Regions from separate parts of the Gluconacetobacter entanii genome, predicted to be linked through region 4. Evidence: riboswitches for the same ligand, from Rfam matches in the RefSeq annotation. Region 4 holds a riboswitch; each other region holds the start of a gene.
What was found. A riboswitch is a leader RNA that binds a small molecule or an ion and turns the genes downstream of it on or off. The one in region 4 is predicted to bind cobalamin.

Region 1: another riboswitch for cobalamin. It lies ahead of HNH97_RS15655 (carbohydrate porin); the one in region 4 lies ahead of HNH97_RS13555 (DUF2147 domain-containing protein).
Region 2: another riboswitch for cobalamin. It lies ahead of HNH97_RS12230 (DUF1636 domain-containing protein); the one in region 4 lies ahead of HNH97_RS13555 (DUF2147 domain-containing protein).
Region 3: another riboswitch for cobalamin. It lies ahead of HNH97_RS01025 (TonB-dependent receptor plug domain-containing protein); the one in region 4 lies ahead of HNH97_RS13555 (DUF2147 domain-containing protein).

Annotation. Positions count from the first base shown of each region.
Region 1 covers NZ_JABJWD010000107.1:1,750-5,364, reverse strand. Annotated here, with positions in the region: gene HNH97_RS15665 (CbtA family protein) at 230-1,030, opposite strand; gene HNH97_RS15660 (CbtB domain-containing protein) at 1,044-1,256, opposite strand; cobalamin riboswitch at 1,586-1,817, shown strand; gene HNH97_RS15655 (carbohydrate porin) at 1,974-3,611, shown strand.
Region 2 covers NZ_JABJWD010000068.1:19,394-23,008, forward strand. Annotated here, with positions in the region: gene cobN (cobaltochelatase subunit CobN) at 1-813, opposite strand, end outside; gene cobW (cobalamin biosynthesis protein CobW) at 913-1,980, opposite strand; gene HNH97_RS12230 (DUF1636 domain-containing protein) at 1,977-2,387, opposite strand; cobalamin riboswitch at 2,565-2,835, opposite strand; gene HNH97_RS12235 (histidine phosphatase family protein) at 2,854-3,393, opposite strand.
Region 3 covers NZ_JABJWD010000003.1:226,639-230,253, forward strand. Annotated here, with positions in the region: gene HNH97_RS01025 (TonB-dependent receptor plug domain-containing protein) at 1-1,979, opposite strand, end outside; cobalamin riboswitch at 2,099-2,317, opposite strand; gene HNH97_RS01030 (PadR family transcriptional regulator) at 2,461-2,943, shown strand; gene HNH97_RS01035 (DUF1700 domain-containing protein) at 2,946-3,518, shown strand; gene HNH97_RS01040 (GIN domain-containing protein) at 3,537-3,615, shown strand, end outside.
Region 4 covers NZ_JABJWD010000078.1:5,884-9,498, reverse strand. Annotated here, with positions in the region: gene HNH97_RS13560 (aromatic ring-hydroxylating oxygenase subunit alpha) at 1-1,078, shown strand, start outside; gene HNH97_RS13555 (DUF2147 domain-containing protein) at 1,149-1,622, opposite strand; cobalamin riboswitch at 2,009-2,243, opposite strand; gene HNH97_RS13550 (hypothetical protein) at 2,437-2,922, opposite strand; gene HNH97_RS13545 (hypothetical protein) at 2,903-3,418, opposite strand.

The DNA.
Region 1 (3,615 bases), on a different contig from region 4:
TTTCAATCTACCACGTCGAACAATTGAGTCCCTGTCTGCCTCGAGTTCATGACGATAGCACCTTCGAAACTGAGCGCTTGCTGCGGATAGATCACTCGTCACCTTTTTCCGAGCGCAGGTTACGAGAGACTTACGCGACCTTTTGTAAAACTACGGCCGAAAGGGATGCGCCTCAGCCTACAGCTAAACCTTACATGATAGTTCGTTTAACGTTCTCTCTAAGCGTACGTTAAATGCACTTTCGTGTAGTCACCCCATTAAGCTGAATGTTAGCGCCATTACGATATCCAAACCGGTTTCGATTTGCATATTCAGTAAAGGCACCGAAACCCAGACCCAGTGTGGTCCACATGATGATCTGCATGCCTAAGGAATCAATCCTGAAATTCCAGAGCAAATCAGCAGGGAAATTAGAGGGGACTTCATTAACCGCAGGAAGTAACTCGCCTGTTGTAAAGACAATCAGAATATAACACGCGCCTGCAAGATAGGTTGCCGTCCATGCATTATATTGCTGACGTAAGCGTCCCTGAAGCATTGTGGCTGCGATCATCCCCAGTAGGGAGACCAGCATCATTATAAAATACAATTCTGTCCGCATGCCAATTGTATCCGGGTTTCCTACGGATGGCGGGTTGGCAGGATACTTGATGCTTGGCACCACATATACGGCAATAATCCCGGTTATCGCCAGCAGAACAGACACAACACGAGGGTCTGTGCTTTTCATGCGCCCATTTGCATAAGAAAATACAAGAGCGAAAAGCCCGCCAAACGCTGTCGAGTAAACCATTACACCTGTGAGCAATCCGTAACTGGCTTGAAGTTTCCGGCTTACAAGTTCCGGCTCTTCAACATCATGGATGCCTCGCTCCAGATCTGCCTTGGCTTTAGCCTCGTCCATGGCAGATTCAAATGCAATGGCATGATCGACCTGAGGTTCTCCAAAAACTTTTGCGAAACTGAATACCAGAATGCCGGCCAGAAAACCGACGAGCATTCCGCGAATAAGTAGGGTGCGGACCATCATTCTGTTTTCCATGTCAGTGGCAGGGGAAACCCAGAAGATGGCGACTGTCATGCACCCACTCGTGCACATACATGCCAGGAATAATTGATGTCGCCCCTTCCTCTGCGCCGACAAAATAAAGGGCCAGCAGCATCAGCAAGCCGAAAACCAACCACGGCGCTATCTCCCTGACGGGAATAGGCGCGGGAGAGGGGATAGCGTGGGAACCTATTGCAGTATCAGACATTTTATACGACTCCTCAGGAAAAATGCGTCCTGTTTCGCTCGGAACGGAGCCATGCGCGGGTCTGACTTTCGGGTAGAAAATTGTGTTCTACACCTGCTTACAGTGGCGCAACCGTGCCGGGATCTCACCGGCTTCCGCGTTTATGGCCTGCAGGGGTATAATCTACTCTCCCTTAATCTAAAACTCCTAAAAGAGCATAGCCTGACATAATTTGACATGAACTGCCACGGCTGCAGGTGAAACGCCGAAGCGCAGGCGGTCAATATCCATCAGGAAGGGATTTCTCTAATTATCCTGTCTTGCCTTTTTGGGGATAAGAATTTTATAACACTGTCTATCAAGTCGACGGTCCCGTGCGAACGGGTGAAAAGGGAATGTCGTATAACTCTGGCTGGGGCAATTTCCCCGGGAGTTCAGTCGACAGCTGCCCCCGCAACTGTAGACGGCGAGCATTGTGTCCTCAGCTACCAGATTGGGTAGCAGCCACTGACTTCGGTTGGGAAGGCGGATGCAACGTGGTGACCCGTGAGTCAGGAGACCTACCGTCGAGTTCAGATATGTCGCCGGGCGGGTGGAGCCGGAGGCGGATCAAGGCGTGATGCATTTTCTTCTTTGACGCTCTGTCGCGATGGCATGCGTGTTTGTTTCCCAGTCGGGAAATGACTGCATTCGGAATTGTTGCTCCTTTTACCGACGCTTCCCCGACAGGCTCCCTCCATGACATTTCTTGACTCTCCGGGCGTTACGCGACGCTCGGCTCGTGTGCTTTTTATCAATTCCACTCTGGTAGGAAGCCTCTTCGCATACTCAGCCGCTTATGCTCAGGCTCCTCAGACCCAGATCGAGGAAGATCGGGCGCGCCTTGGCAACTCCACTCCGCTGGTTGAGCAGATCGACCCAGCAACCATACGTGATTCGGAGCGCGCGCAAGCCGATGCTGCGGAGAAGGCGGCTGGTGACGATAAACTCGACACCAGTGGTAACCTGCTAGGCAATATGTGGGGCGCGCGGTCATGGATGTACAAGCACGGCATCAGCTTCGACATCCAGGAAGTCGATGAACTCTGGGGCAACGGGACTGGCGGTTCGGCTTCTGGTAATGATGGTGCAGGCGGATCAGGCACCGGCCCGTCCTACGACGGTGTAACCATGCCCACGCTGACCGTCGATACCGAGAAACTGTTCGGGCTGAAGGGCGGGCTGTTCAATGTCAGCGCACTGCAGACACGCGGGCGCTCGATCTCGCAGGACCATCTGGCCAATTTCAACCCTGTCAGCGGATTTGAGGCTGACCGTTCCACCCGCCTGTTCGAACTATGGTACCAGCAGTCTTTCCTTGGCGGCAAGCTGGACGTAAAGATCGGCCAGCAGGATCTTGATACCGAGTTCCTGATCAGCGATTACGCCTCGCTTTACCTCAACGCCAATTTCGGCTGGCCCATGGCGCCCTCGGTCAACCTGTATGGCGGCGGGCCGTCCTGGCCGCTGTCGTCTCCCGCCATCCGGATCCGCTACCGGCCGAGCGAGAAGTTCACCTTCATGTTTGCCGCAGCGGACGACAATCCGCCGGGTAACCGCTATAATTCTACCCCCATCCAGCAGGCTACCGGCTCCATCAGTGGCTATAATTCCGATCCCACCAGCCAGACCTATGATGGCGCCAACGGCACCAATTTCAACATGGGCACCGGTGCCCTGCTGATGACCGAACTGCAATACGCGCTCAACCCGCAGCCGGCCGACATGTCGAACGTGACCAAGAATCCTGGCCTGCCGGGCGTGTACAAGCTGGGCGGGTTCTATGATACCGCGAAGTTCGCCGACTATCGTTACAACCGCAATGGCGGTTCGTTAGGAGCAGCAGTGGCCAACGCCACTGCTGCCACGCCACAAAGTGACCTGACCCCGCGCTGGGACCGGGGTAACTGGATGGTGTATGGTATCATCGACCAGATGATCTGGCGGCCGTCGCTCACATCGGCCCGCTCGGTGGGCGTGTTCGTACGCGCCACGGGTAATGGCGGTGATCGTAACCAGATCAGCTTCGCTATTGACGCCGGCCTGAATCTTAAGGCGCCGTTTAAGGGGCGCGATAACGACACGATCGGTCTGGGCTGGGGCATTGGTCGCGCCAGTTCCGGCCTGCGGCAATTTGACCGCGACAGTCAGACGCTTGTGCAGGGCAATGAAAACCATCTTGAACTGACCTATCAGGCGCAGGTTACGCCGTGGATGGTCATGCAGCCTGATTTTCAGTACGTATGGCACCCTTCGGGCGGCGCGCCGGATTGGACCGGTTTGCGCCGCGTAGGTGACGAAGCGATTTTCGGCCTGCACAGCAGCATTACTTTTTAAGTAT
Region 2 (3,615 bases), on a different contig from region 4:
GATGTCCGTCTCCTCCCCCCGCGCGGAAAAGAACGTCACGTTGACGATGACATCGGGCGGCGCATCCGTCAGCCAGTCGCGCACCATCGCCGCACATGTCCGGTCCTTGAGCGAGGCGACATAGAACAGGTCCGCCCCGATCCCGTGGCGCGCCAGCGTGTCCGACAGGGCAAGGATGGGGGCGATGTCACCCGCCAGCAGGTGGCTGCGATAGAACACGACGCCCGCGCGCAGGGGCAGCGCCGGGTCCGCCGCGCGCAGCAGGCCGGCGGGTGGCAGGGTTTCGGGCGGGGACGTGTCCGGCGCCGTCTCCGCCATGTCACCCTGACGCGCGAGGCCGGCCATCACGCGCAGGGCGGCGGCCATGTTGCGTGGCCCCCCCGCGCGCAGCAGCGCATCGAGGTGGTCCAGTGTCGCGGCGGGAATGGTCGACAGCGCGGCAAGGCGCGGGTCGGGGCGTGCATCGCCCGCCACCAGCGCCAGCGGGATGCCACCATCGCGGCAGGCGCGCGACAGTTCCTCCACCCCGTAGCGCCAGTATTCCATCCCGCCAAGCAGCCGTACCACCACGCAGCGCGAACGCATGAGGGTATCGGCCACGTACAGGTCGATCGACATGGGGTGGAGCAGGCGCGACAGGCTGGTGATGCGCACCGTGGCGTCACCCGCCGCCCCGGCATCGGCCGCCGCACGCAGGGCCAGCAGGTCGCTGTCGGAAAATGACAGGAACACGATGTCGGCGGGCGCATGGCCGAGGTCTTCGGCCACCGCGTCCTCGTCAAGGCTGCGGACCTCACGCGCCAGGAGATGCATGTGCGTCGTCTCTGTATTTCGTGCTCATGGTCATCGGCTCATGGCGGTTGCAACGGCATCAGGGGCGTTGATGGAAAATAAAAGTTTTCAGACAGTCTTTCAGGCCTGTTGCAGGTCCGCCTCGATCGTAGCGCGCGGCAGGCCCTTCTGCCCGATGATGACAAGGCTGCCGGTGCGCGGCGCGCCTTCGGGCAGGGGACGGTCGAACTGGTGGCGGAAACGGCTGCCCACGCCCTGTACCGCAAGGCGCATCGGCTTGCCCCGCACTGCGGCGAATCCCTTCATGCGCAGGATGTCATATTTTTCCGCCACATGCGCCAGGTGCGTGACAAAGGCGTCGGCGCTGGCCTGTTCGGGGATGGTGGCGACGAAGCTTTCGAAATCGTCATGCTCATGCTCGCCCCCTTCCGCGTCGTGGTGGGAGGGACGGGCCGACAGGTCATCTTCCGCCGCCGCATCCATGCCGAGCAGGACGACGGGATCGACCTGCCCGTCCACGGCATGCACGATCTTGACCGCGCGGGGGATCTCCGCACGGATCTCGCGCTCCACCATGGCGATCTGTTCGGGCGTCATCAGGTCGGTCTTGTTGATGACGACCATGTCCGCCGACAGCAACTGGTCCTCGTACACTTCGGCAAGGGGATTGTCGTGGTCCAGTGACGGGTCGGCCTGGCGCTGGCGTGCAATTTCGTCCGGGTCATCGGCGAAACGCCCGGCGGCGACGGCGGGGCCATCGACCACGGTGATGACGCCATCGACGGTCATGCGCGTGCGCACCGTGGGCCAGCCAAACGCCTTGAGCAGCGGCTTGGGCAGTGCAAGGCCGGAGGTCTCGATCACGATATGCTCCGGCGGCTCGGCCCGGTCGAGCAGGGCCTCCATCGTCGGCAGGAAATCGTCCGCCACGGTGCAGCACAGGCAGCCATTGGTCAGTTCGACGATATCCTCGTCCCGGCAGCCTTCCACCCCGCATGAACGCAGCGTCTCGCCATCAATGCCCAGCGTGCCGAATTCGTTGACGACAATGGCGATGCGCCGCCCGCGCGCCTGCGACAGCACATGGCGCAGCAGCGTCGTCTTCCCCGCGCCGAGGAAGCCGGTGATGACGGTGACCGGCACCTTTGCACGGGCGGCAGGGGCACGGGAGGGGGAGGGTGTGGTCATGAACTTTGCTCCGTCAGGAGGGAGGCGGGAAAACGGCCCAGCACCATGTCCGACAGCGAGGCCGGGCGGCGCGAGGGCATGACGCTGCCGCTGCGTGAGGCGGCATAGGCGGCAAGGTAGGTCATCAGGTCGTCGGCCTTCTCCGGGCCGAGATGGCCGAGCAGCCATCCCCATTTCCCCGGCATGGCGACGATGGCGGTGCAGCCACGGTCGCACGCGGCAAGGCATCTGACCTCATGCACCACGACACTGGTGCCCTGCGCGCGTTCGCGCATCGCCTCGTGCAGGTCGCGCCCGGGTGGTGGCGCGCCGACCGGCAGGCCGCGCAGGCAGGTGACGCAGACATGGATGTGGATGGCAGGGGTGTCGGAACCCGGTGGGGGAAGGGGGACGTCGCCTGTGGTCATTGCACGTTCATCCTGCGCTGTCGTCGCCTCATCCCGGATGGGGGATGTGGACATGGCCGGGGTGCATCGACCGTGCGGCATCACGTACGATGCGCGGCGCGGACATCAGGACGTCATCGCATTCCAGGCACCCCGCCGGACCTGCGACACCAGTAATCGTGCCATGTCCCGCAAGGGCGGGGCATGACGATGATGGCAGGTCTCCTGACTTGTGGCCGGGACAGGGACTGGGGTGTCCGTGCCCGCGCATCCGGCGTCTTCCCGGCCATGGGGGCCAGTGACGTGCCGCGCCATGTCGGACATATGCCGGACACGGGCGACCTGCCGGGCGCTTGACGCCACTTACAGTTGCGGGGGCAGCGACGGCATTGTGTGCGGCGGCCTGCCGCGCCACGCACCGTACTTCCCTGTTTCATCCCTTGCGGGAACCATCACGCGGGCTTTTATACGCCCCCGCCATGCAGAGTCAAAACGCTGCAATCCCCCCTGTTTCACGCACCCGCCATCGGTTGTGGAATGTCAGGACGGTCCGTGTGCATGGCGCGATGTCGAGGGCCGCGAACGCCGCCGCATCCGCGCCAAGCGTCGCCAGCACAAGCGCGCGTATGACCAGCGCATCCGCGACAAGCGCCATTTCCCCGCGATCGGTGGGACAGCATGACAGCCATGCCGCCGCGCGCGCCAGCACGTCGCGCAGGCTTTCGCCCCCCGGTGGGGCGAAGTGCGGGTCCGTGATCCACGCCGCCATGTCCTGTGCGGGCAGGTCACGCAGGGCGCGCCCCTGCCATGCGCCATGGTGGCGCGCGCGCAGGGCGCGGTGGGGCAGGGGCGTGCGCCCGGTCCAGCACCCGACCTGTGTGGCAGCGTCATCGCCACAGGTGACGGGAGTATCCGTACACCAGCGCGCGGCCTGTCCGGGGGGCAGGGCGGGCAGGTCGTCATGGGTGGGAATGATGGCGCGGCGCAGGCAGTCGGGCGCGGGAAGGGACAGGCAGGTCAGGTGCATGGCAGACTTTGGTTTCGTGTGCAGGAGAAGGCGTGTTCTTTTTTTGAAAAAAAGAACCAAAAAACTTCTGTTCTCTTAAGGGATTGTCTGAAAATGCCGTTCGGAAGACATCTGGTGGATTTATAAAGGTTTTTGGTGAAGCTTTTTTCAAAAAGCTTCAGATAACATTGCTTTTTGAAAAAGACGCCACCCAGAACTTTTTATGTTCTCCTCCGTCAGCCC
Region 3 (3,615 bases), on a different contig from region 4:
ATTTTATAATTGGCGGCCACGTCGATGGTAAAATATCCATGCCCCCTGCCGCATGTGCTGCAGGACTCGCTGCCGATGACCGGCAGGTCACGCCAACTGCTCGTATACAGGATGTTCCCTGAAAATGTCAGGTCGCGGATGGGGGTCCATGTCGTGTTGAAATTGAATTTGTGCTGTGGGCGACGCTGGAGTTCGTCATGGGTCGCCTCGTCCCGGGTATGGGTCCAGGTATAGCTCAGGTTGAACTCAAGGCTACTGAGTGCCTTCCAGTCCAGAAAGGCCTCCACCCCGTACATCCGTGCCTTTGCGACATTGGCGTAGGAATAATTGTAATCATACGAAGAATCTATCGACAGGGAGGACTGGATCAGGTTCCGGACCCTGTTGTCATACCATGTCGCACCAAAATTCAGGCGGTCATGCAGCAGTTTCTGTTCCACCCCCGCGTCATAGCCGATCAACTGCTCGGCCTTCAGGTCGGGATTGCCTTTTTCCGAATACCCGACGCCCACCTGATTGACGAAAAGCTGGTACAGGGAGGGGCCATGAAAGCCTGAACCGGCGCTGGCCTTGATGATGGTTCCGCTGCCGGGCACATGGATTGCGGGCGCGACACGCCATGTCACATGGTTGCCGTAGCGTGAATTGGCGTCATAGCGGATATTGGCCGCACCATAGAGGATGTGCTTCCAGTTTCCCTGATACTGCCCGTAACCTGCGGTCGTATCCATGCTGGCGGATGTATCATATCCGCTATCCCACATGTCGGCGGCCGTATGGCTGGTGTTGAACGTATCATGGAAATGTTCGGCACCGATCAGCACCTGACCATACCGTTTGAAATCGAACGTGCCGTGCCAGTCCACCTTCAGTCTGCTGGAGCGGTAATAATCCGGGTCGGGGTTGACCGGACTGCCATAACTTGTCCCCGTCTCCGTCCAGCGGTTGCGGTTGGTCATGTAACCAAGGCCCAGCACCTGATCGAAAAGCCCGTGGAAGGACACCAGATGCGCCGTCCCGCGGACGATGGCCTCATTCTGGTTGGTCTGTTCCCGCACACCTTTATCACCGTACAGATTTTCACTCTGCAGGTCATACAATGAATAGGAATGATTGTTGCCCTGCACCAGGCGCGCCGTCAGGCCAAGGTCAAGATTGCGGGTCACGTCATAGCCCAGCCTGATATTGGCGCTCCGGTTGTCATTGCGGTTGCCTTCGTGCCGCTGCTGATGATCGGCGCCATAATACCGTTCGATATAGGATGGGATATTATTGAATCCCTCCATCCGGTAATGGGACAATTCAACATTGTAATGAAAGCGCCCCTGGCCGCCACGTACGCCAAGGGTCTGGTTGAAGGTTCCGTAACCACCGCCCTCGATACGGACAAACGGCCTGAAACGCCCCTGCCCCTGCGCCGTGGTGACGTCGATGACCCCCGCCATGGCGTCCGCGCCATACAGGCCGCTTTGCGGACCACGCAGGATCTCGATCCGTCCCATGCCATCGGTCACGAACTGACCGGCATCGAATGCACCAGTTGAGGAACTGCCGTCATTGATGTCCATGCCATCAAGGCGGACCTTGACCTCGTTGGGATTATTGCCACGCATGTAGATGAAGGAGACACCACCCGCCCCGCCCGTCTGCACCACGTTCAGGCCGGGCTGGCGTGTTAGGATATCCGTCAGGCTGCGCCGTTGCTGGGTCTGGATCTGCTTTTCGGTGATGATGGTCATGCTGGTGCCGATATCATCGGCCGATGTCGGCCTGCGCGCGGCACTCACGCTGATCTGGTCGGGCAGGCCATCAGCTCCCGGCAAGACAACCGCCTTCGATTTTCCATTCCGGATGACATACTGCCTGACGGCCTGTTTTTGTGGCGTATCCTGCCCGGCGGCCGTATCGGCATGCGCCATGGCAGCCCCCGCTGTCATCAATATGGTCGAGGCAATCAGCAGATTACGGAAAAAACTCATCGGGTCCAGGTCTCGCGGTCACATCATCGTTGCCACGAGAGCGCGTTGCCACAGGCCGTCCGATCCGCACGGGATCCCGTAACACCACACCGTCAGGACACCCCGCCCGACAGTTCCCGGTCGCAACCATCATGACGGCAGGTCTCCTGGCTCACGGCGTGGGGGCCTGCACAACCTTCCCGGAAAACCGCGGTTTCCAGTGGCCCGGATGGTAACATCCGGTAATGCAAGGCCAGACCGTTTACAGTTGCGGGGACAGCAGGAGCATTGGATCGCAATCCGCACTCCATTCCCTTTTCATCCCCCCGAAAGGGGACACCGTCGGGACGGTTCTGATCGGATGGGGCGGTCTTGTCAACCCGGCCTTCCATGGGCCTTCCGCCACTTCGCCACCCGCACCGGACACGAAACAGAAATTTCAAAACAGGTACCTTGCAATGAATGGTTCTGGTTACTATAAGGTAACTGTCTATGCATTCTTATGGCCTATGGTCGAACGTCCCTGAAAAGATGCGCGAACGGTCTGAAAACTGGAAAGGCTGTGGAACCCAACCTTGTTCAATTCAAGAAGGGCGTGCTGGAACCATGCGTACTGGCCCTGTTGTCGCAGGCTGATTCCTACGGCTATGACATCGCCAGCCGATTGTCCGATGCCATAGAAATGGGCGAGGGCACCATCTATCCCCTCATGCGGCGAATGCAGAAAGATGGGCTTGTTTCGACATATTTTGTTGAATCTTCGTCTGGTCCACCGCGAAAATATTATACCCTGACGGAAAAAGGACGTGAAAGCCTGCATGCACAGCGCAGGGCATGGACGACCTTTACCCGGGCGGTGTCCGCCATCCTTGGCGTTCCCCCCACATCCGACAGTGCGACTGAACCATCTTCTTCACCTGCGGAACCTGCCGACATGCACAGGTCCCCCTCGCTCACCGTGCAGAAAAACACCGGGAACACATAGCCATGAACAGCAGACAGATGTTCCTTGACCAATTGCGCGCTGGCCTCAGAGGGCTGCCGCGGCATGTGATTGATGATATCGTTTCTGAATATGAAACGCATTTCGGTGAAGGGCATGCCGCCGGCCGATCCGACAGCGATATTGCCGCCGCCCTGGGTGATCCTGTGCGTCTGGCCCGCGAATTGCGGGCCGAAACGGGGTTGCGCCGGTGGGAGGATGAACGGAACCTGACGAATGCGCTGGGCGCGGTCGTGGGAGTATTCGGTCTGGCGGCCGTGGACTTTCTTGTCGTGCTTCCGGTGCTGACGACACTGGCGGCGCTGGACCTGGCCTTTTTTGTTACCGGGATTACCATCTGCCTGATCGGCAGCCTTCTCCTGCCGCTGGCTGTTGTCCACCTTGCCCCGGATTTCGGCGGCGACTGGCTTCAGGGCCTGCTGGTCAGCCTTGGACTGGCAAGTGGCGGCGCGTCCCTCATGGCGTTATGTGTCCTTTTTACCGTCGGGATGGTCAATCTCCTCGTCCGCTATGGTCGCGCGCACTATCGCCTGATAGCCCCCTCTTTTCCTGCCTGAGTGTAAGGAATTACAGTCATGATCCGCGGTATTACAATGATTGCGCTGGGCGGGGCCGCCCTGTCACTGACATGTTTCGGTATCGCATCGTCCCGTG
Region 4 (3,615 bases):
TACATCGGAAACAGCCGCCCTGGATGGGGCTGCTTTGCCACAACAGGACATCCGTCGTGTCCGCAGCAATCCGGATTTCTGGTATCCGGTTGCATGGTCTCGCGAGCTTCGTCGGGGCAGGGCGATTGGCGTACGGTACGCGGGGCAACCCATCGTGGTGGTCAGGCCCGAGGCCGGGGCCATCTTTGCGCTGGATGATGTTTGCCCCCACCGGCAGTTACCACTCAGCAAGGGAGAAGTGTGTGGAGATTTCATTCGCTGTGCATACCATGGACTGAAATACAGTCGGCGTGGCCAGTGTTTTTCCCCCGGCATGAAGCTGGAAAACGAACCGCCACGACTGCGGACATGGGCATGCCGGGAGAAGGACGGCCTCATCTTTGTGTTCATGGGGGATCTGGAAAAATCCGATAGCATTGCGCTGCCGGACATTCCGCGTGTCCGTGACCCCCATTACCGCACCCGCCGGTTTGGAAAAGTCGTGCAATGTCACTACAGCTTCATGCATGAAAACCTGATGGACATGAACCACCAAATCTTGCACAGCCGACTGGTCGGAAGCATGAAACCACGGTTTCTAGGCATGGATCGGGGAGAGGATTTTGTGGAGGCCCGCTATACCTTTGCCCGCACGTCTGGCAGGCAGCCGCTGAGCGAGGCCCTGATTTACGGGCAGCGTCGCAAGGATGGCCGGGATTTTGCCTATCGGGATGTCATGACCATCCGCACGCAGTATCCCTATCAGACATTGCGGATCTCGACGGAGGGGATTGATGAACCGGTCATGGAACTGTGGATTGCATATGTGCCACAGGACCGGGAAGAACTGACCAATCGCGTATTCGGGCTTCTATCCATACGCAGGTTGAAAATACCATTTTTACTGGATCTGGCGTGGCCGCTGCTGATCGCCTTTACGGAGCGTGTTTTCACAGAAGATCGCGAAATTGTTGAACTGGAGCAGCAGGCCTGGCGGGAGCAGGACGGCGACCGGAATCAGGAGGTCTTTCCAGTTATCATGGCGCTGCGCCAACTGCTTATCCAGAATGGCATGCCGTCCCGGAAAGATATCGGATAATAAACTGATAGATGCTCATGCCCCGTCTCAAGGCGCATGGGCATCTTCTCCTGACCAGGCACCACGCCGATCAGGTGCTCATTTTGCAGTTCGGGCCGATATGACCGCGATAAGGAAGCCATGTCTGTGTCTGTCCGAACATCGGAATCCCAAGATAGCCCCGTAGCTTGAGTTGTCCGGACTGGTTAACCCACATGCGCGCTTGATAGACATGATTGGTATTGGGGTCGAGAATGGACCCGTTCCACCGATCTGGTTGATCCGGATCCGGCACAAAGTCCCGCAGCATGGGCAACCCACATTCCGAACGGCCCGTCTGGTCGCGTGGGATGTCATCACTATAGTTCAGGCCAACCAGCTTTCCACACAAATGGTCGCCACACCGTGTGATCTCGAAAACACCCTTGTGATTTTTGGTGACCCATTGCCCCAGAACGGGGGGCGGAACTGTTGTCGCTGGAGGAACTTGTGCGTGAACAGCAGCCCCTCGAGTCATGACACTGAGTATTAACGAGACACAGGTTGCTTTTTGCGCAATATTCATGATGTGTCTTTCGTCGCTTCGTACGTGACTAAAATTATGGAACATCGGCGGATTTATCGGAGAATTCGGATCGAAAAGCGCATGATTGATGCCCCGAGGTGCGCGCCATGGGAATGAGCGGCGAGGGTGCTATCTACGGCATGGACGTTTTCCATGAAGTTCTTGTCGCGCCCGCTTCCCACTGCCGCCCCGGCCTGAGGGGCCCAGTACGAGCCTCCAGCAACACTCGGGCGCTCCAGGCCGGTTGGCAGAAACGCGGCGGTCCTACGATGCCGCATCACGATGTCTCCGCCAGAAACAGGAAACATCGGGAGCATTGATCGGCCGCATTGGTCTTCCCATGACGCATGGGAAATCTCCTGCCTTCGGTGCATCCCGCCCGACGACGTGGTTTGCAGACGATGGCAGGTCTCCTGGCTCACGGATCATGGCCAGCCAGTTCATGCCTTCCCATTCCCCAAGGGAAACAGTGGCTCACCCGCAGGTGAACGAACTGGTGGCATACCGCATACAGTTGCGGGAGCAGCCGCTGACTGGCTCCCGGAACAGAATTGTCCAGCCAGAGCGTTACAGCGTTCCCTTTTAACCCGCTCGCGCGGGGCCATCATCAATCAAGGGTCTCATTCCATTATGCGCGAAGTGAGAGGAACGCCCAATTCCTCGAAACGCGATGCCGGCCTGCATGGAACGAAGAGCTTGTTGATGCCAATCAAACTTGTCGCTCCGATCCAATAAGTGTAGGTCACTCAGTGTCTTCATCTTCGAAACACGCGGGCGGGGATACGCGCCCGCGCGTTAGCCACTATGTTGTCAATCAGGCGTTCGGGCTTGATGCGCTATACAAGTGCATGGCGGCGTCACGCGCGCCAATTGTCCATTGCGCGGAAATATAGGCCTGAAGCAAGGCCATGAGCGCCTCGACCCCGTGCGTGTCCGATAAATCGCGGGCTGTATCCACATAGGCGAGAGCTTCTAATAGCAGGGGCGAAAACAGTTCCTCAAGATAGTCGCCCCGCGCCTTCGGCGCAGCGGGTAATCGGCCAGCGGAAGGTACCAGACGTAGGAATGTTTCAAATCCATCCGCACGAATGCGGTCTTCCGGATTGGGGGCAGGGAGTTCAGTCTTGGCTATTGCCTGAATTACATCTTCCCGCAGAGGTGCGGATTCCATAAGGCGGGATACCGAGACAGAACGCTGACGTCGCCGCTGTTGTATGAGAATAAAATCAGGCGAAGGGACGGGAGAGGCCATTTTTCGTTTCACCGGGAATCGGAGCGGATTAACTGGAAAGATCTGCATCGGACAGGCCTTCTTGAGTCAGGATGCGAGCATCCTCGTCACGCCATGCCGCGATCATGTCTGGGTTCTGACTGAGCCATCCAATTCTCTCGGCACAATATACAGGAACTCTGAATTTCTGGCCGCGCTGATTGTTCAGGATTGTTCCTGTCTGGTGCAGGCGCCCGTCTCGTGTCCAGAAAAGACGCTCCTGGTTGGTGATCCCCAGAATCTGTCGAACCTGTCGCGGCGTAAACGGACGAAAAGACAGCGCGGTGATCTGTTTTTCCACCGAGTTGGCAATAGCCTCCAGAGCATCTGTCCTTTCACGCATAATGGCGGCTATAAAGCGGGCGAAAAGCTGCTTTACCTCTGGTAGCCGCAGGCGAAGGGACGAGGATTGATCCAGACAGGCCGCAATAAGCATCCGAATTGCAACAACCGGCTCTGGCTCCGTAATGGTCGCCATTAGGCGCGACGCAATGGAAGGGAGTACCATGCTCATATCTGTGTTCATGGATATTTCTTTTTATCAGAATAAAACGTAGGTACCTGTGTCCTGGGGTCAGGAAAGTACATGCGAATTATAAGCCGCAGGCCGCGAGGTCTGTTGCTAAGGTTGCCTTACGAAGCCGGGATTCATTCAAGCACAGGCTAACGATCCGCATACATATGGAGGCTTGATAGATATATCGATACGCGAAAGAACGCGTC